One region of the Lelliottia sp. genome, then DNA from elsewhere that is predicted to be linked to it. Evidence: predicted binding sites of a transcription regulator. Region 1 holds the regulator's gene; each other region holds the start of a gene.
What was found. Region 1 encodes LexA, which represses DNA repair genes until DNA is damaged. Its sites were predicted from a motif close to TNCTGTATGTACATACAGNA; they were not measured.
Positions count from the first base shown of each region.

Region 2: the regulator LexA is predicted to act here: its motif matches at 4,312-4,331, upstream of dinB (DNA polymerase IV).
Region 3: the regulator LexA is predicted to act here: its motif matches at 1,518-1,537, upstream of uvrB (excinuclease ABC subunit UvrB).
Region 4: the regulator LexA is predicted to act here: its motif matches at 2,770-2,789, upstream of metR (HTH-type transcriptional regulator MetR).

Region 1 covers NZ_JAZQNX010000026.1:34,704-40,654, reverse strand. The annotation lists gene traF (conjugal transfer protein TraF) at 1-177, opposite strand, end outside; gene ACKI5T_RS14210 (cupin domain-containing protein) at 397-885, opposite strand; gene zur (zinc uptake transcriptional repressor Zur) at 1,002-1,517, shown strand; gene ACKI5T_RS14200 (CsbD family protein) at 1,602-1,811, opposite strand; gene dinF (MATE family efflux transporter DinF) at 1,957-3,276, opposite strand; gene lexA (transcriptional repressor LexA) at 3,343-3,951, opposite strand; gene ACKI5T_RS14185 (diacylglycerol kinase) at 4,061-4,429, opposite strand; gene plsB (glycerol-3-phosphate 1-O-acyltransferase PlsB) at 4,584-5,951, shown strand, end outside.
Region 2 covers NZ_JAZQNX010000042.1:36,729-42,679, reverse strand. The annotation lists gene fadE (acyl-CoA dehydrogenase FadE) at 1-1,618, opposite strand, end outside; gene lpcA (D-sedoheptulose 7-phosphate isomerase) at 1,857-2,435, shown strand; gene ACKI5T_RS19910 (class II glutamine amidotransferase) at 2,584-3,351, shown strand; gene dpaA (peptidoglycan meso-diaminopimelic acid protein amidase) at 3,322-4,062, opposite strand; gene dinB (DNA polymerase IV) at 4,349-5,407, shown strand; gene pepD (cytosol nonspecific dipeptidase) at 5,459-5,951, opposite strand, start outside.
Region 3 covers NZ_JAZQNX010000008.1:192,199-198,149, reverse strand. The annotation lists gene uvrB (excinuclease ABC subunit UvrB) at 1-1,442, opposite strand, end outside; gene ACKI5T_RS05790 (ABC transporter ATP-binding protein) at 2,192-2,914, shown strand; gene bioD (dethiobiotin synthase) at 2,877-3,578, opposite strand; gene bioC (malonyl-ACP O-methyltransferase BioC) at 3,571-4,326, opposite strand; gene bioF (8-amino-7-oxononanoate synthase) at 4,313-5,467, opposite strand; gene bioB (biotin synthase BioB) at 5,464-5,951, opposite strand, start outside.
Region 4 covers NZ_JAZQNX010000037.1:23,902-29,852, forward strand. The annotation lists gene ACKI5T_RS17875 (PRD domain-containing protein) at 1-244, shown strand, start outside; gene metE (5-methyltetrahydropteroyltriglutamate--homocysteine S-methyltransferase) at 312-2,573, opposite strand; gene metR (HTH-type transcriptional regulator MetR) at 2,821-3,774, shown strand; gene ACKI5T_RS17890 (carboxylate/amino acid/amine transporter) at 3,662-4,561, opposite strand; gene yigL (sugar/pyridoxal phosphate phosphatase YigL) at 4,646-5,446, opposite strand; gene pldB (lysophospholipase L2) at 5,472-5,951, opposite strand, start outside.

The DNA of each region.
Region 1 (5,951 bases):
TCTGGCGCCAACGGACGGCAAAATGACAGTAATGTCATCATCAGGTTTAGCTTTAGCCAACAGCGCCGGGTTGATTAACACCCCGCTGCCATAATTGCCCGCCGCCACGCCCGTGCCACCCATTGCATCACTACGCGCTTCCGTCCAGGTATTAGCGGCAGACGCCTGATTTGCCATCAGCAGAGATACAGCAATGCTAACCACCGAAAATTTAAAAGTTTTTTTCACAGTATGCCCGTCTTATAGTGTTATTAAACAACCCCCCGCTATTTACGCCCATACGGGAGCGAACTATTGCTGTGAATAGGAACCAAAAGACCTGCTATTTCCTTAAGTTAAATCACCCAACTGGCCTATTGTATTTGTGACGGCCCTCAATATTTATAGAAGAGGATATTATTTTCGCCCAGGTTTTCCGTCATGGGGACCAAAAAACTGCGGAGGATGGTCGACCCAACGGTCTTCTCGAGTGGCGGCATACATCGGATTAAGCGGGTAGTAGATACGGTTGTGTTTTTTGTTCGCTTCCCCTACCACCAGCAGTCGTACATCCTCGTCGGTGTTGTTGATAAAGGTATGGCACACGCCCGTTCCGGCAGGAAAACCGACGCTGTCCCCTGGCTCCAGCTTCCACAGATAACCGTTGATCCACACTTGCGGATGACCTTCAATAACGTGGATAAACTCTTCCTCGTCACTTTCTGCATGCGGATAGGAAGTGCGACGACCCGGCGGTAAGCGCTCATGATGGATTCCAATACGCCTTAGCCCCATTTTGCGAGCCAGCGGCGCGCCAATTGCAAACCGTTCTTCACTGTCCGGATACGTCGAATCGTCAGCACCTTCGACGTCGCGCCAGTGTTGAATGCAGTCAGGTCTTCTCATTGTTTAACTCCCCATATTGCGTTGCGTCAGGTATAGCACACCGCGTGGGATCTCGGCGTTTTTAACAGAACATGATAAAGTGGGGGTTTTCCGGCCTACTACTTTTCGAGGTGCAAATGGATAAGACCACAACGCAGGAGCTGCTCGTGCAAGCTGAAAAGCTCTGCGCGCAACGCAATGTGCGCCTGACCCCGCAGCGCCTTGAAGTTTTGCGTCTGATGAGCCTGCAACAAAACGCGATCAGCGCTTACGATTTGCTTGATCTGCTGCGTGTTAACGAGCCGCAGGCTAAACCGCCGACGGTTTACCGTGCGCTCGATTTCCTGTTGGAACAAGGCTTTGTGCATAAAGTGGAATCGACAAACAGCTACGTGCTTTGCCACTTTTTCGATCAACCGACGCACACATCTGCGATGTTTATCTGCGACCGATGCGGAGCCGTGAAGGAAAAAGCGGCGGAAGGGGTAGAAGACATTATGCATTCGCTGGCGGCCAAAATGGGCTTTGCGCTACGTCATAATGTGATTGAAGCACATGGCTTGTGTTCAGCCTGTGTGGAGGTGGAAGCGTGCAGCCATCAGGACGCGTGTCAGCACGATCATTCAATTCATGTAAAAAAGAAGCCGCGCTAAAATGCAAATCGGGCGGCCTTTAAGCCGCCCTCAGGGATAGTACGTCCTTGTACTTTCGGGTAGAACTTTTCGCTACGGAATTGCCTACCAGCGATAATCGTGACGTTTTTCCCAATCACCGACCTCTTTCTCGGCCTGATCTTTCTGGTAACCGTAACGTTCCTGAATTTTACCGACCAGTTGGTCACGCTTACCTTCGATAATAGTCATATCATCGTCAGTCAGCTTACCCCACTGCTCTTTCGCTTTACCTTTAAACTGTTTCCAGTTACCGCCGATTTCGTCTTTATTCATAATCATGTCCTCATCGTTCGGTTATCACGTAAATTTGTATCGTCCGTTACGTTCATTTCCTGCTGGACGTGATAATAATTGTAGATAAGGATTCGGCAGTCGTTTCGATATTCAGAATCTTTAACCATTTTGCCAAAAGAAGCCGCTACGAGAACCAGCTATTTTTGCGCCAGTGACGCCGCCAGATAACCCACAGCGACAGGCCTCGCAGAGCAAGAAAGACAGCTAATGCCAGCCACAAACCATGGTTCCCCAAATAGGGAACGGTGAGCAAGGTCAAACCGAAACCCGCCGCGGCGACCGCCATGCTGTTGCGCATTTCCGCGCCCCGGGTCGCACCAATGAACATGCCATCCAGCAAATAACACCAGACACCCACCACCGGTAAAACCACTTGCCAGAAAATGTAATGACGAGCCAGTTCACGCAGTTCAGGTAATGACGTCAGAAGGGCGACAATATGCCCACCAAAGAGAGCGTAAATCAGCGCAAACACCAGCGCGACCAACCCGGACTGACGACAGGCAGCACGCCAGACTTCCTGTAATTTTCCGGCCTGCCGCGCACCGTATGCCTGCCCCGAGTGGGCCTCAATGGCATAGGCAAAACCATCCAGCGCATAAGCGGTAAACGTTAGTAGCGTCATCAGCACCGCATTGACCGCAACGATTTCAGGCCCAAGACGCGCACCCATTACGGTCATCGCACCGAAGCATAGCTGGAGCAACAGAGAGCGCAACATGATGTCGCGGTTCAGCGCCAGCAGCTTGCGCATATTGCCCCGCCAGGCATTTTTCAGCATCGCGAGCGAGACACCACGCATCACCAGCACGCGTTTGACCATCCATAAGCCGATAAAGAACGTGGCATATTCCGCGACAACGGTTGCCAGTGCGGCACCCTGCACATTCATATGCAAACCTATCACCAGCCACAGATCGAGAACGATATTCAGGACATTCCCCACCACCAGCAAAATGACCGGGGCACGGACATATTGCACACCGAGTAGCCAGCCAAGCAGAACGAGGTTAGCGAGTGATGCAGGGGCACTGAGCCAGCGAATCTCCAGAAAACGGCGCGCCTGTTCCAGCACGGCTTCGCTGCCACCGACGATATGCAGCGCCAGATCGATTAGAGGTGTACGCAATACGACAATCAGAAGCCCGGCACCTAACGCCAGGATCAGCGGCTGAATCAGCGCCCGCCCAAGGCGAACGGGATCTTTCGCGCCAAAGGCCTGGGCGGTCAGTCCGGTCGTGCTCATGCGCAAAAACAGGAGCAGCATAAAGAGGAAGCTGGTCGCCATCGCACCAATCGCGATGCCACCTAAATAGACTGGAGAATCAAGATGTCCAATGACGGCCGTATCCACCAGTCCAAGCAAAGGAACGGTGATATTGGAAAAAATCATTGGCAGCGCAAGACGCCATAATGCCTTGTCTGAAGTTGTCAGCAGAGACATAGGAAATTACCGGAAGCAAGATAAGACAGTCAGGCTGCGAGGATGACGCAGCCTGTCAGAGAGAAATTACAGCCATTCACCGTTGCGGATAACACCAACCGCCAACCCTTCGATAGAGAAGGTTTGCTCGCGCAGATCCACCACAATAGGAGAAAACTCACTGTTTTCAGGCAGAAGTTGCACGGTGTTACCCTGTTTTTTCAGGCGCTTAACCGTGACTTCGTCGTCAATACGCGCAACCACAACCTGTCCGTTGCGCACATCCTGAGTTTTATGTACTGCCAACAGATCGCCGTCCAGAATACCAATATCCTTCATGGACATACCGCTAACACGCAGTAAGAAATCTGCGCTCGGCTTAAACATACCCGGATCAACCTGATAATGGCCTTCAATGTGCTGCTGTGCCAGCAACGGCTCACCCGCCGCAACGCGACCGATAAGAGGGATGCCCGTTTCTTCTTCCACCAGTAAGCGGATACCGCGTGACGCGCCTGAAACAATCTCAAGAACGCCTTTACGTGCCAGCGCTTTAAGATGCTCTTCAGCGGCGTTTGGTGAACGGAAGCCCAGGCGCTGTGCGATTTCCGCACGCGTGGGTGGCATTCCCGTCTGGCTGATGTGATCCCTGATGAGATCAAACACCTCTTGCTGTCTGGCCGTTAACGCTTTCATTCCGCCCCCTGGGTGTATATACAGTTATGCTGTGAGTATATACAGTCAAAGGCGAATTTGGAATCAAAAACTGCACAAAAAACCAGAGACTTATTCGATTCCTGAAAGCTTATCGAAAATGTGACCAAAGGAGGGTGACCCAGGTAATGGCAGCGATGATAATCGCCAGCAGTACGGCGGCAGAGCCCATGTCTTTCGCACGACCAGAAAGCTCGTGGAAATCAGAGCCAATACGATCAACAACGGCTTCGATAGCGCTGTTGAGAATTTCCACTATCATCACCAACAGTACTGAGCTAATGAGAAGTACGCGGGTAATAGCATCAACATCAAGGAAGCACGCGATAATCACGGCAATAATTGCGGCAACGCCTTCTTGCCGGAAGGCGGCTTCATTTATCCATGCCGCGCGGAAACCTTTCCATGAATATCCGGCAGCTTTGATGATTCGGGTAAACCCAGTGGTATTATTGGCCATTAAAAGAACCTTTTATTAAATTTAGCGTCAGTAACAAGGGCTGCGGCGGGTTTCGCAGCAGCCTGAAGTATGACGGGTAACAACAGAAATCTTGCGCGCTTTCTGTTATCCTTGCGCCGCAATTGCATTATTAACCAGAGGCTTTACATCGTTTATGTCCGGCTGGCCACGAATTTACTACAAATTACTTAATTTACCATTAAGCGTACTGGTAAAAAGTAAGTCTATCCCGGCGGAACCCGCGCTGGAATTAGGGCTCGATACCTCGCGCCCTATTATGTACGTTTTGCCTTATAACTCGAAGGCAGACTTACTCACGCTGCGCGCCCAATGTCTGGCGCACGATTTACCAGATCCTTTGGAACCTCTGGAAATCGACGGCACCCTTCTCCCTCGCTATGTGTTTATCCACGGCGGGCCGCGCGTGTTTACCTATTACACGCCGAAGGAAGAGTCCATCAAACTGTTCCACGACTATCTTGATCTGCACCGCAGTAACCCCGACCTGGATGTCCAGATGGTGCCGGTGTCGGTGATGTTTGGTCGTCGTCCAGGGCGTCAAAAAGGCGAAGAGAATCCGCCATTGCGCATGCTTAACGGCGTCCAAAAATTCTTTGCGGTGTCATGGTTGGGTCGCGATAGTTTTGTTCGTTTCTCGCCGTCTGTGTCGTTACGCCACATGGCTGATGAGCACGGCACCGATAAAATTATTGCCCAAAAACTGGCACGCGTTGCGCGTATGCATTTCGCCCGTCAGCGTTTAGCCGCTGTGGGGCCACGTTTACCCGCGCGTCAGGATCTATTCAACAAACTGCTGGCATCCAAAGCGATTGCTCGCGCGGTTGAAGACGAAGCGCGAAGCAAGAAAATCTCCCATGAGAAAGCGCAGCAAAACGCTATCGCACTGATGGAAGAGATTGCCGCGAACTTCTCTTACGAGATGATCCGTCTGTCTGACCGTATCCTGAGCTTCACCTGGAACCGTCTGTACCAGGGGATTAACGTTCACAACGCCGAACGTGTGCGCCAGTTGGCCCACGACGGCCATGAGATTGTCTACGTGCCCTGCCACCGCAGCCACATGGATTATCTGCTGCTCTCCTACGTGCTCTATCACCAGGGGTTGGTTCCGCCGCATATCGCCGCCGGGATCAACCTGAATTTCTGGCCAGCAGGTCCGATTTTCCGCCGACTGGGCGCGTTCTTTATTCGTCGTACCTTCAAGGGCAACAAGCTCTATTCAACGGTTTTCCGCGAATATCTGGGCGAACTGTTCAGCCGCGGCTACTCCGTAGAGTACTTTGTTGAGGGTGGTCGTTCCCGTACCGGTCGTCTGCTCGATCCGAAAACCGGGACGCTGTCGATGACCATTCAGGCCATGCTGCGCGGCGGTACACGTCCTATTACGCTGGTGCCGATTTATATCGGTTACGAGCACGTGATGGAAGTGGGCACTTACGCTAAAGAGCTGCGTGGCGCGACGAAAGAGAAAGAGAGCTTACCGCAGATGCTGCGCGGTCTG
Region 2 (5,951 bases), on a different contig from region 1:
ACAGCAGCTTATCGAAGGCGTTGACGTCGTTATTCTGCGCCGCCGCCATCTCTTCCAGCACATACGGATGGCAGCGAATCGCGCCCTGACCGAAGATCATCATGCTGCGGGTCAGAATGTTAGCCCCCTCAACGGTGATGGCAATCGGTGCGCCCTGATATCCACGTGCCAGGAAGTTGCTCTCGCCGAGCATGATGCCTTTGCCGCCCGCGATATCCATTGCATCAATAATTGACTGCTGTGCGCGGTGGGTACAGTGATACTTCACGATAGCCGACAGCACCGCTGGTTTTTCACCGAGCATGATGCCGTAAGTGATCAGCGATGCAGCGGCGTCCATCACGTAAGCGTTACCCGCGATACGCGCCAGCGGCTCTTCGATACCTTCCATCTTGCCGATGGAGATTTTGAACTGGCGGCGAATGTGCGCGTAGGCGCCGATACCCATCGCCACAGACTTCAGGCTGCCGGTCGAGTTTGACGGCAAGGTGATTCCGCGGCCGACCGACAGACATTCCACCAGCATCCGCCAGCCCTGACCCGCCATGCTCGGACCGCCGATGATGTAATCAATCGGCACAAAGATGTCTTCGCCACGGGTTGGGCCGTTCTGGAACGGGACGTTCAACGGGAAGTGGCGGCGACCAATTTCAACGCCCGGCGTGGAGGTTGGGATCAGCGCACAGGTAATGCCCAGATCTTCTTCATCGCCCAGCAGTTTGTCGGGGTCAGAGAGCTTAAAGGCCAGACCCAGTACGGTCGCGATAGGCGCAAGGGTGATATAGCGTTTGTTCCAGGTCAGGCGCATACCGAGCACCTGCTGACCCTGCCAGTCGCCCATACAGACCACGCCGGTATCCGGGATCGCACCGGCATCAGAACCGGCTTCCGGGCTGGTCAGCGCGAAGCATGGAATTTCCTGTCCACGCGCCAGACGCGGCAGATAGTGATCTTTTTGCGCTTCAGTGCCGTAATGTTGCAGCAATTCGCCCGGGCCTAACGAGTTTGGTACGCCGACGGTGATCGCCAGAATCCCGGAGACACCTGCCAGTTTTTGCAGGACGCGAGCCTGAGCGTAAGCGGAGAATTCCAGACCGCCGTACTCTTTTTTGATGATCATCGCGAAGAAGCGATGCTCTTTCAGGAACGCCCACAGCTCCGGCGGCAGATCGGCCATTTCATGGGTGATCTGGAAGTCATTCGCCATGCGGCATGCTTCTTCAACCGGGCCGTCGATAAAGGCCACTTCTTCGGCCGTTAAACGCGGCTGCGGATAGTTGTGCAGTTTTTTCCAGTCAGGATTTCCCTGGAACAGGTCGCCTTCCCACCAGGTTGTGCCCGCGTCGATTGCTTCTTTTTCGGTGCGTGACATCGGCGGCATCACTTTACGGAAGCCTTTAAAAACGGGTGCGGAAATCATCGACTTACGCATCGCCGGTACGTTCAACGGCAGCAGGATGATGGCCAACGGCAGGACAAGCCAGATGGTCCACAGGCCCGAAAGACCCAGCGCAGCGGTCCAGGCCAGTAAAATCAGGCTGCTCAGAAGTAAACCTACGCGGTGATAAAACAGCACACCGAGCAGAACAACGGTTGCGAGAATGCTCAAAATCATCATAAAGAAAAGCTCCCTGTCTTGTAGGAGGTCTGACCACTTGTGATGATATGGTTGTAGTGGATGTTATTTCTTTTAGCAATACGTTCACAAAATAATTACAACCTGGTTCACAATGTTCAGGGTGTGGCAGGCACGAATCATCAAAACGCCGGATGATTCGCATGGCTTTAGCTTCTCGCTTTTATCGCTATCCGGTACACTCCGTAAGTTATTTCATCAATACTGAAGGATTATCCTCATGTACCAGGATCTTATTCGTAACGAACTGAACGAAGCAGCGGAAACGTTAGCTAACTTTCTGAAAGATGAAGCCAATATTCATGCAATTCAGCGCGCGGCGGTTCTGCTGGCGGACAGCTTTAAAGCGGGCGGCAAAGTGATCTCGTGCGGTAACGGCGGCTCTCACTGCGATGCGATGCACTTTGCAGAAGAGCTGACCGGTCGCTACCGTGAAAACCGTCCGGGCTATCCGGCGATTGCGATTTCTGACGTCAGCCACATCTCCTGCGTGGGTAACGACTTCGGTTATGACCATATCTTCTCTCGTTACGTTGAAGCGGTTGGTCGTGAAGGTGACGTTCTGTTGGGTATTTCCACTTCTGGTAACTCCGCAAACGTGATCAAAGCGATCGAAGCGGCGCGTGAGAAGGGGATGAAAGTCATCACTCTGACCGGTAAAGATGGCGGTAAGATGGCAGGTTCAGCGGATATTGAAATTCGTGTGCCGCACTTCGGCTACGCCGACCGCGTTCAGGAGATTCACATCAAAGTGATTCATATCCTGATTCAGTTGATCGAAAAAGAGATGGTTAAGTAAGACGGCTCTTTTGTTTGCCATTTTGAAGCCGGGCAGTGCTCGCACTTGTGACGTACACAGGTACGTGCCGGGTGTCGCGCGCTGTCCGCATCCAGACTGGCTGTAACCATTACGCCTTCTCGCGTTCAGGCGTTTTTGGAGGTGATGTATGTGCGAATTGCTCGGGATGAGCGCCAATGTGCCAACCGATATCTGCTTTAGTTTCACCGGGCTGGTGCAACGTGGTGGAGGAACCGGGCCGCATAAAGACGGCTGGGGCATTACCTTCTACGAAGGCAAAGGCTGTCGCACGTTCAAAGATCCGCAACCGAGCTTTAACTCCCCGATAGCCAAACTGGTACAGGATTACCCGATCAAATCCCGCTCGGTGATCGCGCATATTCGTCAGGCGAATCGCGGTGAAGTGGCGCTGGAAAATACCCATCCTTTTACCCGTGAACTGTGGGGCCGTAACTGGACCTACGCGCACAACGGACAGCTGACGGGTTATAAAACGCTGCAGACGGGCAATTTCCGCCCAGTGGGTGAAACCGACAGTGAAAAGGCGTTTTGCTGGCTGCTGCATAAGCTTGCTGAGCGCTATCCGCGTACGCCGACCAACATGACCGCCGTGTTCAAATACATCGGCTCGCTGGCCTGTGAGCTGCGTGAGAAGGGGGTCTTTAATATGCTGCTGTCGGATGGGCGCTACGTGATGGCGTTCTGCTCGACCAATCTGTTTTGGATAACGCGCCGCGCGCCGTTTGGTGTCGCGAAGCTGCTCGATCAGGATGTGGAAATTGATTTTCAAACGGAGACCACACCTAACGATGTGGTTACGGTGATCGCCACTCAGCCACTGACGGGCAATGAAACCTGGCAAAAGATTATGCCAGGCGAGTGGGTCTTATTTTGTCTCGGGGACCGCGTAATTTGACGCCAGCTGTGGATGGACGACTTCGTGACTCAGCGGTTTGCTGACGATGTAGCGTCCATCTGCAACCGAAACGGTTGGCGGTTTATGCGTCTGCTCGAAGTAGTCATAGCCCGGTTTTAGCTGTTTCCAGAACTCCGAGTAGGTCGAGAACTTATGGCGCTGCATGTTGGCATCCGTCATTCTGAACGGATAAATGCTCACCTGCACGCCCGCCTGACCAAACACCAGTGCGCCAGTCACAAACTGGAAAATCTCATCAATACCGCCGTCCGTCATGGCATAACAGCCAATAGACACACAGGCACCGTGAATCATCAGGTATTTGCCATCGTAACCGTGTGCACGGTCATAGGCGTTCGGGAAGCCGATATTAATGGCTTTATAAAAGCGGCTGTCAGGTTTGAGCTGATTACGTTGAACGGTGTAGAACCCTTCAGGACTTTTGAAATCACCCTGACGCTGTTTCGGACCTAACCCGCCGGAATAACTACAGATTTTGTAGCTATCAAGCAGTTGATATGTCTCGCCCATTTTGACAAATAGATCGAGTGTGCGTTCTTCCTTGAAGATCTGAATATAAACCGGTGATCCCATTAACTGCTGTTTATATTCTTTGCTGATTGGTGTTGTTGAACTGTTGCTACTTAATAGCCCAGCAAACGAGAGACACGGAATCAGAAGCATCGCAATGAACAATGCGATTTTACGCATACTACAAGTTCCTTGATAAAGCCAAACCAACTTGCCAGGACGGCAAAAGAGACCCGAAATCAGAATTATCTGGATTAGGAGCGCTCACATTAGCATCGCTGAATTTTTTCGCAAGCGCGAAGCCATGAGTTTACAAAATAGTTTTCTTTATACCGCATTCGCGGCGGAATAACTGTAAGAACAGTGTAAAAGCGCGCCTTATTCGGGCAATTGCCTGCGTGACAGAGTGCTTCTCAATACTCAAACTTTTACTGTATACTTATCCAGTGATGAGTGAGGGCTTACTATGCGCAAAATAATCCATGTCGATATGGACTGCTTTTTTGCCGCAGTGGAGATGCGAGACAATCCGGCGTTGCGGGATGTCCCCATCGCGATTGGCGGTAGCCGCGTCAAGCGTGGCGTAATCAGCACCGCCAATTATCCGGCGCGCAAATTTGGCGTGCGTAGCGCAATGCCTACAGCGATGGCGCTCAAGCTCTGCCCTCAACTGATTCTGCTACCCGGCCGTTTCGACGCTTATAAAGAGGCCTCGGTTCGTATTCAGGAAATCTTCTCCCGTTACACCTCGCTTATTGAACCGCTGTCGCTGGACGAAGCTTATCTGGATGTGACGGACAGCCCGCACTGCCACGGTTCCGCCACGCTAATGGCACAAGAGATCCGCCAGACCATTTCTGATGAACTGAATCTCACCGCTTCGGCGGGAATCGCGCCGGTAAAGTTTCTCGCCAAAATCGCCTCGGATCTCAACAAACCTAACGGCCAGTACGTGATCACGCCCGATGCGGTTCCCCATTTTTTGAAAACTCTGCCGCTGAGTAAAATCCCCGGTGTCGGCAAAGTCTCCGCCGCTAAGCTGGAAAACCTGGGGCTGCGCACCTGTGAAGACGTGCAGAAAAGCGATCTGGCAATGCTGCTCAAGCGTTTTGGTAAGTTTGGGCGCGTGCTGTGGGAGCGCAGTCAGGGGATTGACGAGCGCAGTATCAACAATGAACGCCTGCGCAAATCCGTGGGTGTCGAGCGCACGCTGGCAGACGATATTCACGACTGGAGCGAATGCGAAACGATTATCACCGAACAGCTTTATCCCGAGCTGGAACGGCGGCTGGCAAAAGTGAAGCCGGATCTGCTGATTGCGCGCCAGGGCGTGAAGCTGAAATTTAACGATTTCCAGCAAACCACGCAGGAACACGTCTGGCCGAAACTCAACAAAGACGATCTGATTGCGACCGCAAAGAAAACCTGGCAAGAACGCCGCGCGGGAAGGGGAGTCAGGCTGGTGGGCCTGCATGTCACGCTGCTCGATCCGCAGATTGAGCGACAACTGGTGCTGGGGCTATAAAAAGCCCGGCGCTAACCGGGCTTTTCATGTCACTCTCTTAAGAGAGGGCGATTATTTTGCCGGAATGGATTTCAGCAGTTCGGTCAGCAGCGTCCAGTAGTGGCCCACGCTTTCGATATGAACCTGTTCATCCGGGGAGTGCGGCCCGGTGATGGTCGGCCCAATGGACACCATATCCATATCCGGGTACGGTTTTTTGAACAGACCGCACTCCAGACCGGCGTGGATCACCTGAATATTTGGTGTGCTGTTGAACAGACGCTGATAAGTCTCGCGCACCAGTGCCATCACCGGAGAACTTGCGTCTGGCTGCCAGCCTGGGTAGCTGCCTTTAGCGGACGTTTTCGCGCCAGACAGTTTGCCCAATGATTCCAGCATGCTCACCACGTACTCTTTACCGCTGTCGATAAGAGAACGGATCAGGCAGATGATTTCTGCGCTGTCGTCGCTCATGGTCACAACGCCCACGTTCAGGGAGGTTTCCACCACGCCTTTCGCCACGTCAGAGTTGCGAATCACGCCGTTTGGCGTTGCGTTCAGCAAC
Region 3 (5,951 bases), on a different contig from region 1:
TCGATATCCGAGTGCAGATAACGCACGCGCTCGCCGTGCTCTTCAAGGTATTCGGTCAGATCTTCTGCCATACGCTTGGTGAGCGTCGTGACCAGCACGCGCTCGTTGATAATGGCGCGCGCACGGATTTCAGAAAGCAGATCGTCCACCTGAGTTCCCACAGGACGGACTTCGATAATGGGATCCAGCAGGCCGGTCGGACGCACCACCTGATCCACCACATCTTCGCCTGATTTTTCCAGCTCGTAGTTGCCCGGCGTCGCGGAGACATAGATGGTCTGCGGGGCCAGCGCTTCGAACTCTTCAAACTTCATTGGACGGTTATCCAGCGCCGACGGCAGGCGGAAACCATACTCCACCAACGTCTCTTTACGCGCACGGTCGCCACGGTACATGCCGCCAATTTGCGGAATCGTCACGTGGGATTCGTCCACCACCAGCAGCCCATCGGCAGGCAGATAATCAAACAGCGTCGGTGGCGCTTCGCCAGGCCCACGACCCGAAAGGTAGCGTGAATAGTTTTCGATACCCGAGCAGTAGCCCAGCTCGTTCATCATCTCCAGATCGAACTGCGTACGCTGGCTTAAACGCTGCTCTTCGAGCAGTTTGTTATTTTCCAGCAGCACTTTGCGTCGCTCGGCCAGTTCGACCTTGATGTCTTCCATCGCCTGCACAATACGCTCGCGCGGGGTGACGTAGTGGGTTTTCGGATAGACGGTGAAGCGCTGAATAACCGAATCAACATGGCCGGTGAGCGGATCGAAAAGCGACAGCCGCTCGACTTCTTCATCAAAAAGCTCAACGCGTAACGCCAGATCGTCGGATTCTGCCGGGAAGATATCAATCACTTCGCCCCGCACGCGGAACGTCCCGCGCTGGAACGCCTGATCGTTACGGGCATATTGCAGCTCCGCCAGTCGCCGCAAAATGGCGCGCTGATCGATGATCATCCCGTTGGTCAGGTGCAACATCATTTTCAGATACAGATCGGGATCACCCAGGCCGTAAATAGCGGACACAGAGGCCACCACAATGACGTCTCGACGCTCAAGCAATGCCTTGGTCGCCGACAGACGCATCTGTTCGATATGCTCGTTCACAGACGCATCTTTCTCGATAAAGGTATCCGAACTCGGGACGTAGGCTTCGGGCTGATAATAATCGTAGTAGGAGACGAAATATTCCACGGCGTTATCCGGGAAGAACTCTTTCATCTCACCATAAAGCTGCGCCGCCAGGGTTTTGTTGGGTGCCAGCACCATCGTGGGGCGCTGCAGATCGGCAATCACATTGGCGACGGTAAACGTTTTACCCGACCCGGTTACGCCCAGCAGCGTTTGATGTGCAAGCCCGTCTTCCAGCCCCTCTTTCAGGCGACGGATCGCATCTGGCTGATCGCCAGAAGGACGGAAGGCAGAATTCAATTTGAACATTTTACTCATGGGCAACAACCTGATGACGATAAAAGCGGCAGGTGAGTAATTTTACGCGTGACTGGCAAATTTGCCAGTAAAAAATACTGGATGTAAATCCAGTGGCATGTAACGATATTTGGTACTGCATCCGGTGAATCAGCGAAAAAGTGGTCAATATCCAGACTACGGCACTATAAAACACCAGCCTGAGGGGTTTATCCCCAGAACATTTCCACTTTTAACATTTGTCAAGCAGGGTAAAGTCAGATTTAAGCTCGCAGATGACACTTTCATTACGATGATTGCTTTTGTCTAACGCATTAATTAATAGAGGATATTTCTTAAAGCCGCGTTTCGCATCAATTCATGCGCAGGCCGCGTATTCTCTCGCTTACCTGAAGTTTTCTAACCCTAATGCACATGGTTATCCACAGGAATAGTGGATAACTGCTTCCAGCCCAAGTAGACAGCCACTCCGCAAAGTCCCGGTTTTTCCCAAAAGCCTGTCCGTAAAAAATATTTATAGCTCTTTTTCGATGATTAACAGTTGAGCGGATCATATACGACCGGTGAGATCTTACTCACATTTCCGCGATCCTCGCTGCACCACGACCCATCCTCTGTGGCACCGAAGGTGTGCAAATCCGCTTCTGTGCATCGCGTTAGCAGTGACATAGTCCGAAAAAAACAGCTTATTCAAGTCGATTTTCGGATATGGCAAGGGTTTTGCAGAATCATTATGACATCTCGCCCACGCGTTTTTTAAGGAGTGAATTATGCTGAGTCTGCGCGCAATAAATCAGTTTTACGGGAGCGAACACACGCTGTGGAACATTGATCTCGATTTGCCGCCAGGGATGTGTACAGGCGTGGTCGGGCTGCCCGGAATGGGAAAAACCACCCTGATCAACTGCATCACCGGGCAACTTCCGGTAGAGAGCGGTTCCATTATCTGGCATGAAGCGGGCGCACCACCACAGGATCTGCTGGGCGCTACGCGTGAGCGCAGCGAATTACCTGGGATCGGGTATGTCACGCAGGATCGGCGGATATTTTCGCAGCTCACGGTTGAGGAAAATTTGCATGTCGCAATGCGCGCGCAGGGGAAATCCGACGCGACGGCCAGCAGCGAAATGTATGACCTGCTGCCGCAACTGTGGCCACTACGACAGGCCCGTGCGATGGGATTATCACCGGATGACAAATACCAGCTGGCGCTGGCCAATGCGCTGGTCAGTCGCCCTCGCCTGCTGATTCTGGACGAACCGATGCACGGGGCCAGCCCGACGTTTGCCCACAGGCTGGGGCTACTTCTGGCGCGTTTAAATCGAGATTTGGGTATGACGGTTTTACTGGCGGAACAACAGCTGTCGTTTATCCGCCGTGTCGCCGACCGTTTTTGCATGCTGTATCGCGGACGTAACGTGGCGCAGGGCCACGTTACTGAGCTGAATGACGAGCTTATTGCCCACTGGATGACGCTGGATGCAAGGCGCTGAGATCGAGATAATGTCCCGTCTCCGCGTTTTCAGCCGCGTCGGCAAGCCAGGGTATTTCGCCGAGAAATGGCGCATGGATGCAGTTCTTAAGCGTCGCCAGATATTCATGATGACGTTTTCCGGGCGCAACCACATCGTTGGCAATCCAACCTGCAAGACGCAGACCTGACTGTTTCACCGCTAATGCGGTGAGCATCGCATGGTTAATACAACCAAGCTTGATACCAACGACCAAAATTACCGGCAGCTGTTCGCCCGCCACCCAGTCGGCAAAAGTCAGGTCATCACTGAGCGGGGTAAACCAGCCGCCCGCCCCTTCAACAAGTACCCATTCGGCCTGTTCCTCAAGCGACCGCAGACCCGCGGAGAGCACAGAAAACGAGATTGGGCGCTGCTCATCGGCGCTCACAATGTGCGGCGAGGTCGGTTCCGCAAAGGTATAGGGATTTACGGCCTGATACGACAGTGCCACGCTGCTATTTCGTTGCAGCGCTAACGCGTCAGTATTGCGCAGCCCTTCTGCCGTCATCTCGCTGCCAGAGGCGACCGGTTTGTATCCAACGGTCTTGAATCCCTGTAAACGCGCGGCCTGCAGCAAGGCACAGCTGGCCACGGTTTTCCCTACTTCGGTGTCTGTCCCGGTGACAAAAAAGCGTTCAATCACGTTCGATAATTCCATGGAAAAGTTGATAAGAGAGTGGGAATTCACCCCGCTGCTGCGGCCAGGCGAACTCCAGCCGCTGAAGCTCACCGCGCGTCAATGGTTTGCGCCCGCGCCCGTCATGCAAATGCGTTGCGCCGATGCCCTTCAGCGATCGCATAGCACTGAGCGCATCCACGAAGGTCAGCGTCACGGTCTGCGCGGTCGCCCGATACCGCCAACCCTGCAGGGCGGAAATCACCTCTGCCTCGGACAAAAACCGGTTGGCATGAGGCCGCTCATCCACCGCCTGCCACGCCTGATTGAGTTCCGGCAGCGAATTGGCCAGCAGCGTGGTAAAAGCCAGCGTTCCGCCTGGACGCGTCACCCGATACAGCTCCCGTAGCGCCTGCGGCAGGCTGGCGCACCATTGCACCGCGAGGTGGCTCCAGACCAGGTCAAACTGGGCGTCAGGCAAAGTCATGGATTCGATGTCCCCCACCTGATAATCGTCCGCTGCCTGCTGATAACGGGCCTGCTCGATCATCTGCGGGGAAAGGTCGAACGCCGTGACGTGGCTGCCTCTTTCCCGCCAGACGCGGCTGTTTGTCCCCGGTCCACACCCGGCATCCAGCACGGCGTTAAAACGTTGATCACCGAGAAATGCATACAGCCCCTGCGCGCTCTGGCGCTGGAGTTCATCGTGTTGGGAATAGCACCGCGCCGCCCGGCCAAAGGCGGACGCAATGGCCTGCTTATTAACCTGCGGCATACAGCGCCTCCAGCACGTTATCGATGTCCTGCGTCAGGTGCGCCGCCGTCAGCGTCAGACGCAGCCGCGCGGTTCCCGCCGGGACGGTTGGCGGGCGAATCGCCGTCACCCACACATTGCGCTCACGCAACTGTTGCGCCAGCGTCAACGCACGACTGTTTTCGCCCACGATCAGCGGTTGAATCGCGCTGTGCGAATCGGTTGTCTGATAGGGCAAATCCCGTACACCTGCACGGAAACGCTGAATGAGCGCCGCCAGCGTTTGCCGCCGCTGCTCACCATCATCGCTTCGAATGACCTTCAACGCGGCCTGGAGCGCCACGGCCTGCGCGGGCGGCATACTGGTGCTGTAGATCAGATGTCGCGCGAACTGCAGCAGATAATCAGCAACGGAATCGCTGCACAGCACCGCCGCACCGCTCACGCCAAAGCCTTTGCCGAACGTCACCACCAAAACCTCCGGCTGAACATGCTGGCTGAACGCGCTACCGCGCCCCTCATCCCCCAGCACGCCAATTCCGTGGGCATCATCGACCAATAGCCAGGCGTTATGCCGCTGAGCGGTTGCCTGCACATCGGATAACGGCGCGCTGTCACCGTCCATGCTAAACACCCCCTCCGTCACCACGAGCTGTTGCCCGTCGCAGGGCTTTTCCAGCAGCGTATTGAGCTGCGACGCGTCGTTGTGCGCAAAGCGGCGCAATTGAGCCGGGCTGAGATTTGCCGCTTCCAGCAGCGAGGCGTGACTCAGCCTATCAGCAACAATCCGGTCGTCTTTCTCCATCAGCGCGGCAATGAGCGCCTGATTCGCGGCGAATCCCGAGATAAACAGCAGCGCGCGGGAATAGCCGAGCCAGTCGGCGAGCGATTCTTCCAGCGCATGATGCGCGGTAGTGTAACCGCTGACGTGACCGGAGCCGCCGCTGCCGACGCCGTACCGTTCAGCCCCTTCTTGCCAGGCGCGAACGATCGCCGGATGCTGGCTCAGACCGAGGTAATCGTTGCTGGAGAAATTGCAGAACTGACGCTGGTCGCGGATGAGAAAGCGGCCTGCGCCGCCCTCCACGACCGTGCGCACGCGAAGCGCCTCTGTCGCCCGACGTTTCTCCAGCGCGGTCGTGATGCGCTGCTGCCAGGTCATGCGGTGGCCGCGTTGTAATACTGTTCGGTGTCAGCGTTGAAAAGCTGCTGCTCAAGGCGTTGCTGCTGTTCGTTATCGCCCGTCAGCACGTCCGTTTGCGTCGGGTTTAGCCCGAGTTTGCGGAACAGCTGAACGTCTTTGTCCTCTTCCGGGTTTGGCGTGGTCAACAGTTTGCAGCCGTAGAAAATTGAGTTCGCGCCCGCCATAAAGCACATCGCCTGCGTCTGCTCGCTCATCTGCTCGCGGCCCGCAGAGAGGCGCACGAAAGAGGTAGGCATCATGATGCGCGCCACGGCGATAGTGCGAATAAAATCGAACGCGTCCACATCGTCGTTATCGGCCATCGGCGTACCTTTGACTTTGACCAGCATATTGATCGGCACGCTTTCCGGTGGCGTCGGTAAATTGGCCAGTTGCAACAGCAGACCGGCGCGATCGTTCACCGTTTCGCCCAGGCCAACGATACCGCCAGAACAGACCTTGA
Region 4 (5,951 bases), on a different contig from region 1:
GGTCAACTACATGCGGTTTATTACCCATCTGCGCTACTTTGCCGAGCGGGTATTGACCGGGAAAATTGTGGTAAGCGAGACCGAGGATTTTTATCAGGAATTAATGCGTCATCGCCCGGATGCCATGACCGTGGCGTGGGTGATTCGCGATTATGTACAGGAAAAATATCAACTCACGCTGCCAAAAGATGAACTGACCTGGCTGAGCATTCATATTAGCCGATTGATGGAAGGCCAGGCGTAGGGCTGGCGTTTTCGCCCCCTGCCGCCTGTTTCCCCTCCTCCCAAAGAGGAGAGGGTCATTCGGGCAATTAACCCTGACGCAGGTTCTGCGCGGCTTTCACCATATTCGCGAGCGCGGCGCGGGTTTCCGGCCAGCCACGGGTTTTCAGGCCGCAGTCCGGGTTCACCCACAAGCGCTCTGCCGGAATACGCTGAGCGGCTTTCGCCAGCAACGCCTCGATCCATTCTACGCTTGGCACATTCGGCGAATGAATGTCGTACACGCCCGGACCGATTTCGTTCGGATAGTCGAACTCTTCGAATGACTCCAGCAGTTCCATATCGGAACGCGAGGTTTCGATGGTGATCACATCGGCATCCAGCGCTGCGATGGAATCCATGATGTCGTTAAATTCGCAGTAACACATATGGGTATGAATCTGCGTATCGTTCTTTGCCACCGCGGCGTTGATGCGGAAAGCCTCCACGCCCCATTGCAGGTAAGCGTCCCAGTCGCTACGGCGCAGCGGCAACCCTTCGCGCAGGGCCGGTTCGTCAATCTGGATGATGCCGATGCCTGCGGCTTCGAGATCCGCCACTTCGTCACGCAGCGCCAGTGCGATCTGCCTGGCGATGGTTTCACGCGTCACATCTTCACGCGGGAATGACCAGCAAAGAATGGTCACCGGGCCGGTCAACATGCCTTTCACCGGTTTGTCGGTCAGAGACTGCGCGTACTTCGCCCACTCCACGGTAATCGCTTCCGGACGACTGACATCGCCAATCACGACCGGCGGCTTCACGCAGCGGGAACCATAGCTCTGCACCCAGCCGTTTTGGGTAAACACAAAACCGTCGAGGTGCTCACCGAAGTATTCCACCATGTCATTACGCTCGGCTTCGCCGTGCACCAGCACGTCCAGACCCAAACGTTCCTGCTCGATAATCGCCTGTTTGATATGTTCCGCAATGCCGGTACGGTAGTTGTTAGCGTCGAGATTGCCTTTTTTGAAGTCCAGACGCAGGCCGCGGATTTCAGTGGTCTGCGGGAATGAACCGATCGTGGTGGTCGGCCACGCAGGCAAGTTAAAGCGCGCACGCTGTGCTTCGGCACGAACTTCATAGGCATTTTCACGTTGGCTGTCTTTCGCGGTGATCGCCGCCAGACGTTTTTCTACCGCCGCATTATGCACACGAGTCGAATGACGGCGTGCCTGAATCGGCGCACTCCACTCGACCAGGTTCGCGGTGTCGCCGCTATTCAGCGCATCGCGCAGCAGAGCCAGTTCTTCACATTTTTGCAGGGCGAAGGCGAACCAGCTTTTCACTTCCGCATCCAGTCGCGTTTCGACGTTCAGATCGATCGGGCTGTGCAGCAGAGAGCACGAAGAGGCAACCCACAGATCGCGTTTGCCTACGATGTCTTTAATCTGCGCGTATTTCTCGGTCAGATCGGCGCGCCAGACGTTACGCCCGTTCACCAGGCCCGCAGACAGTAGCCAGTCGGACGGCAGACGTTTGTTGAGTTCAGCCACCTCATCTTTGCCGTGAACCAGATCCACGTGCAGACCCTGCACTGGCAGCGCGGTGATGGTATCGAGATTCGGCGTGACGCCTTCGAAATAGGTGGTCAGCAGCAGTTTGGTCTGGCCCGTTAGTGCGTCGTAAGCTGGTTTAAACGCATCCAGCCATTCCTGCGGCAACTCCAGCACCAGCGCGGGTTCGTCGATTTGTACCCACTCAACGCCGCGTTTTGCCAGTTCAGCCAGCACCTGTTGGTACACCGGCAAAATGTCGCTCAGCAGGCTCAGGCGGTCAAACTGCTCGCCTTTCACTTTACCCAGCCACAGATACGTGACCGGTCCGAGCAGAACCGGTTTAATGCTGTGGCCCAGCGCCAGCGCTTCGTCAACTTCATCCAGTAGCTGCGTCCAGGTCAGTTTGAACTGCTGGCCTTTCACGAACTCTGGAACCATATAGTGATAGTTGGTGTTAAACCATTTGGTCATTTCTGCCGCCGCCGCTGGCTCGCCGGTTGGCGCACGTCCACGGCCCAGGCGGAACAGGGTGTCGATATCCACCGATCCATCTTTGTTCTGATGACGAGCCGGCACGTTGCCAAGCAGCAGGCTGGTGGTCAGAACATGGTCGTACCAGGCAAAATCGCCCACCGGCAGCAGATCAATCCCCGCCTGTTTTTGCTGATCCCAGTGGCGAGCACGCAGCTCGCGGCCAACGGCCAGCAGCTCTTCGCGGGTGGATTGACCCGCCCAGTAACTTTCTTGTGCTTTTTTCAGTTCGCGGCGCAAGCCAACACGAGGGAAACCGAGAGTGTGGTTGATTACAGTCATGTGTCATTCCTCTAAGAATTCATTGAATCTGAAGGCAAACTCTAAACAGTTCGGCTGGCAGGAAGGCGGCCCCGCAGCGCATCCCCAGGAGCTTACTGAAGTAAGTGACTGGGGTAAGCGAGGACGCCAACGCATCTGCAAGTCGAAATATGACGAGTTTGGACGTCCAGATGTTTACACATCCATAATTGGCGGTTACTGTATATTCCTCAAGCGCAAAATACTCATGCCGAAGTGAAGGACTTTCATGATCGAGATAAAACACCTGAAAACGCTACAAGCGTTGCGGAATTGCGGGTCGCTCGCTGCGGCGGCGGCCACGCTGCATCAGACGCAATCTGCGCTGTCACACCAGTTCAGCGATCTGGAACAACGCCTTGGCTTTCGCCTGTTCGTGCGTAAGAGTCAGCCGCTGCGCTTTACGCCGCAGGGTGAAATTTTGCTCCAGCTCGCCAATCAGGTGTTGCCGCAGATCGCCACCGCGCTGCAGTCCTGCAATGAGCCACAGCAAACGAAATTGCGCATCGCCATTGAGTGTCACAGCTGTATTCAGTGGCTGACGCCCGCGCTTGAGAATTTCCGCCAGCACTGGCCGCAGGTGGAGATGGACTTTAAATCGGGAATGACGTTTGACCCCCAGCCGTCGCTTCAGCAGGGCGAACTGGATCTGGTGATGACATCCGATATTCTGCCGCGCAGTGGGCTGCACTACTCACCGATGTTTGATTATGAAGTGCGTCTGGTGTTGGCTCCGGACCATCCGCTGGCGGCGAAAACGCGCGTCACGCCGGAAGATTTGGCGACCGAAACGCTGCTGATTTATCCGGTACAGCGCAGTCGTCTGGATATCTGGCGGCATTTCCTGCAGCCGGCGGGCATCAGCCCGAATCTGAAAAGCGTCGATAACACGCTGCTATTGATTCAGATGGTGGCGGCGAGAATGGGTATTGCGGCGCTGCCGCACTGGGTGGTAGAGAGTTTTGAGCGCCAGGGTCTGGTGGTCACCAAAACCCTGGGCGAGGGATTATGGAGCCGGCTGTACTCCGCCGTGCGCGATGGCGAGCAGCGTCAGCCGGTCACGGAAGCGTTTATTCGTTCAGCGCGGAATCACGCTTGCGACCATCTGCCGTTTGTTCGGAGCGCGGAGCGACCCAATGGCGATGCACCCACAGTGAAGCCAGGATCACCGTTCCCCCAATGATAAAGCTCGGCCAGTGCGGCTGTTCCTGCCAGATGGCCAGGTTCACCAGCAGGCCTGCGGGCACGTGAACGTTGTTCATAATACCCAGCGTTCCGGCGTCTACCTGCGTAGCGCCGTAGTTCCACATAAAATAGCCCAGCCCCGACGCGACCACGCCCAGCCAAATCAGCACGCTCCACTGCACCGTGGTAGTTGGCAATTTCTGCGGATTACCCAGCATGAACCACGCAACAACCGCGACAATAAGCGCCCCCATATAGAACCACGCAAAGGCATTGTGCTGCGGCATCGGGCGGGTTTCCATCAGGCGTTTATAGCCAACCATGCCAATCGCAAAGCTGATGTTCGCGAGCTGAACGAACATCAGCCCGGTCCAGAAGTGATCGCTCACTTTGTCGTAGCGAATAATCGCTGCGCCCGCCACGGCCAACAGCGCGCTCAGCACGTAGCCCCAGCGTAAGCGTCGCTTGCTCAGCAAATCATAAATGAGCGTGATATAGAGCGGCGTCAGCACGGTGAACAGCAGGAATTCTGATACCGACAGATAGACATACGCGCGGAAGCTGAACAGATACATGATGCCGAGCTGCATCGCGCCCACCAGCATATACAGCAGAATGGTTTTGAACGTTTGCCCGCGCAGACGCAGAAAGGGCAGGAACACCAGCGCCGCCAGCCCTACGCGCATCAGCACGGAGAAATAGCTATCGACATGCCCGGCAAGATATTCACCGATCAGGCTGAACGAGAAGGCCCACAGAATAGTGGTGATAATGAGTAGCGCCACAATGCTTGTCTCTCAGGAAGAAGGACAGGCATTGTAGCGGACTCTTCGGTTGACAACTGAGCGTTAATTAGTCAGTTATGACGATTATTCAAGAAACAGCTTACGCAGATAATTCGGTACGGCGTTGTCGCCGTTGGTGCCGATCACTTCCAGCTCCGGGTGCAGATCTTTCAAACGCTGGTGCGCGTTTTCCATGATGCAGCCTTTGCCCGCCATGGAGAGCATTTCAGCGTCGTTCATGCCGTCGCCAAAGGCGATGCAATCTTTCAGCTCAAAGCCCATGCGTTTGGCAACCGCTTCCAGGGCATGGCCTTTAGACACACCGCCCGCCATCACTTCAAGACAGGTCAGCGTGGAGAAGCTAACGTTCACGCGGTCGCCCCACCGCGCGTTAATCGCCTGCTCCAGCGGCAGCAGCTCTTCGTGGGTTTCGCAGACGAAAAACACTTTACTGATCCCTTCCGGCTCCAGTAACGCTGGCTCATACAGCGTGTAGTTAAACACTGCTTCTTTGAAGAAACGCATCTCATCCGGGCGATGACGGTTCATAAACCAGTCGTCGTTGCGATAGACGTTAGTGACGATATTCGGGTTGTCATGCACAACGCCGAACAGATCGGCAGCGATATCGCGATCCAAATCGTGAGTGAAAATCAAATTGCCATCGGTATCGTGCACGCGCGCACCGTTGGAGGTGATCATGTACGCCTTAATCTCCAGGCCGTCGCGGATTTGACCGACGTCAACATGGTGGCGACCTGTCGCGAAGACAAAATTCACGCCACGCGCGGTCAGGAGTTTTAAGGTCTCTTTCGCGTACGGCGATAGGGTGTGATCGGGGGAAAGCAACGTGCCATCTAAGTCAGATGCAACAACCTGGTACATAGGGAAATTTAACCTCAATAGAAAATCAGTTATGCCTGTCGAAAAATTCAACAATGGCGTTTAGCGCGACTGAGCGCATGGCGTCCTTTTCAAAAAGGATCTCATGGAACGCACCGTGTATAACCAGCGGTTTTCCCCCTTCGCAAGGGTGACCCGCCGCAGCGCGCAGTTCGCAAAAGCGTTCATGCATGCGGTTATCCACCACACGCTCCTCTTCTGCCTGAATCAATAGTGTCGGCGTATTATCGTCACCCACGCCTGCCAGCGCAGACTCACCCGCGAGAATACCTTCACGCACCCAGTGATACGTTGGGCCGCCCACGCGCAAACGCGGTTCATCGGCATAGAAACGCAGATTTCGGCGATAACGTTGCCGACTGTGTGTCAGCACGTTAATCGCAAAGGGCAACGCGCGCCAGCGTCCGGTTCCGATAGCGTAGCCCTCGCGAATGCGCTGATGGCCCTCAGCCCAGTCGAGAATATGGCGCACCATCCAGTCTGGAAA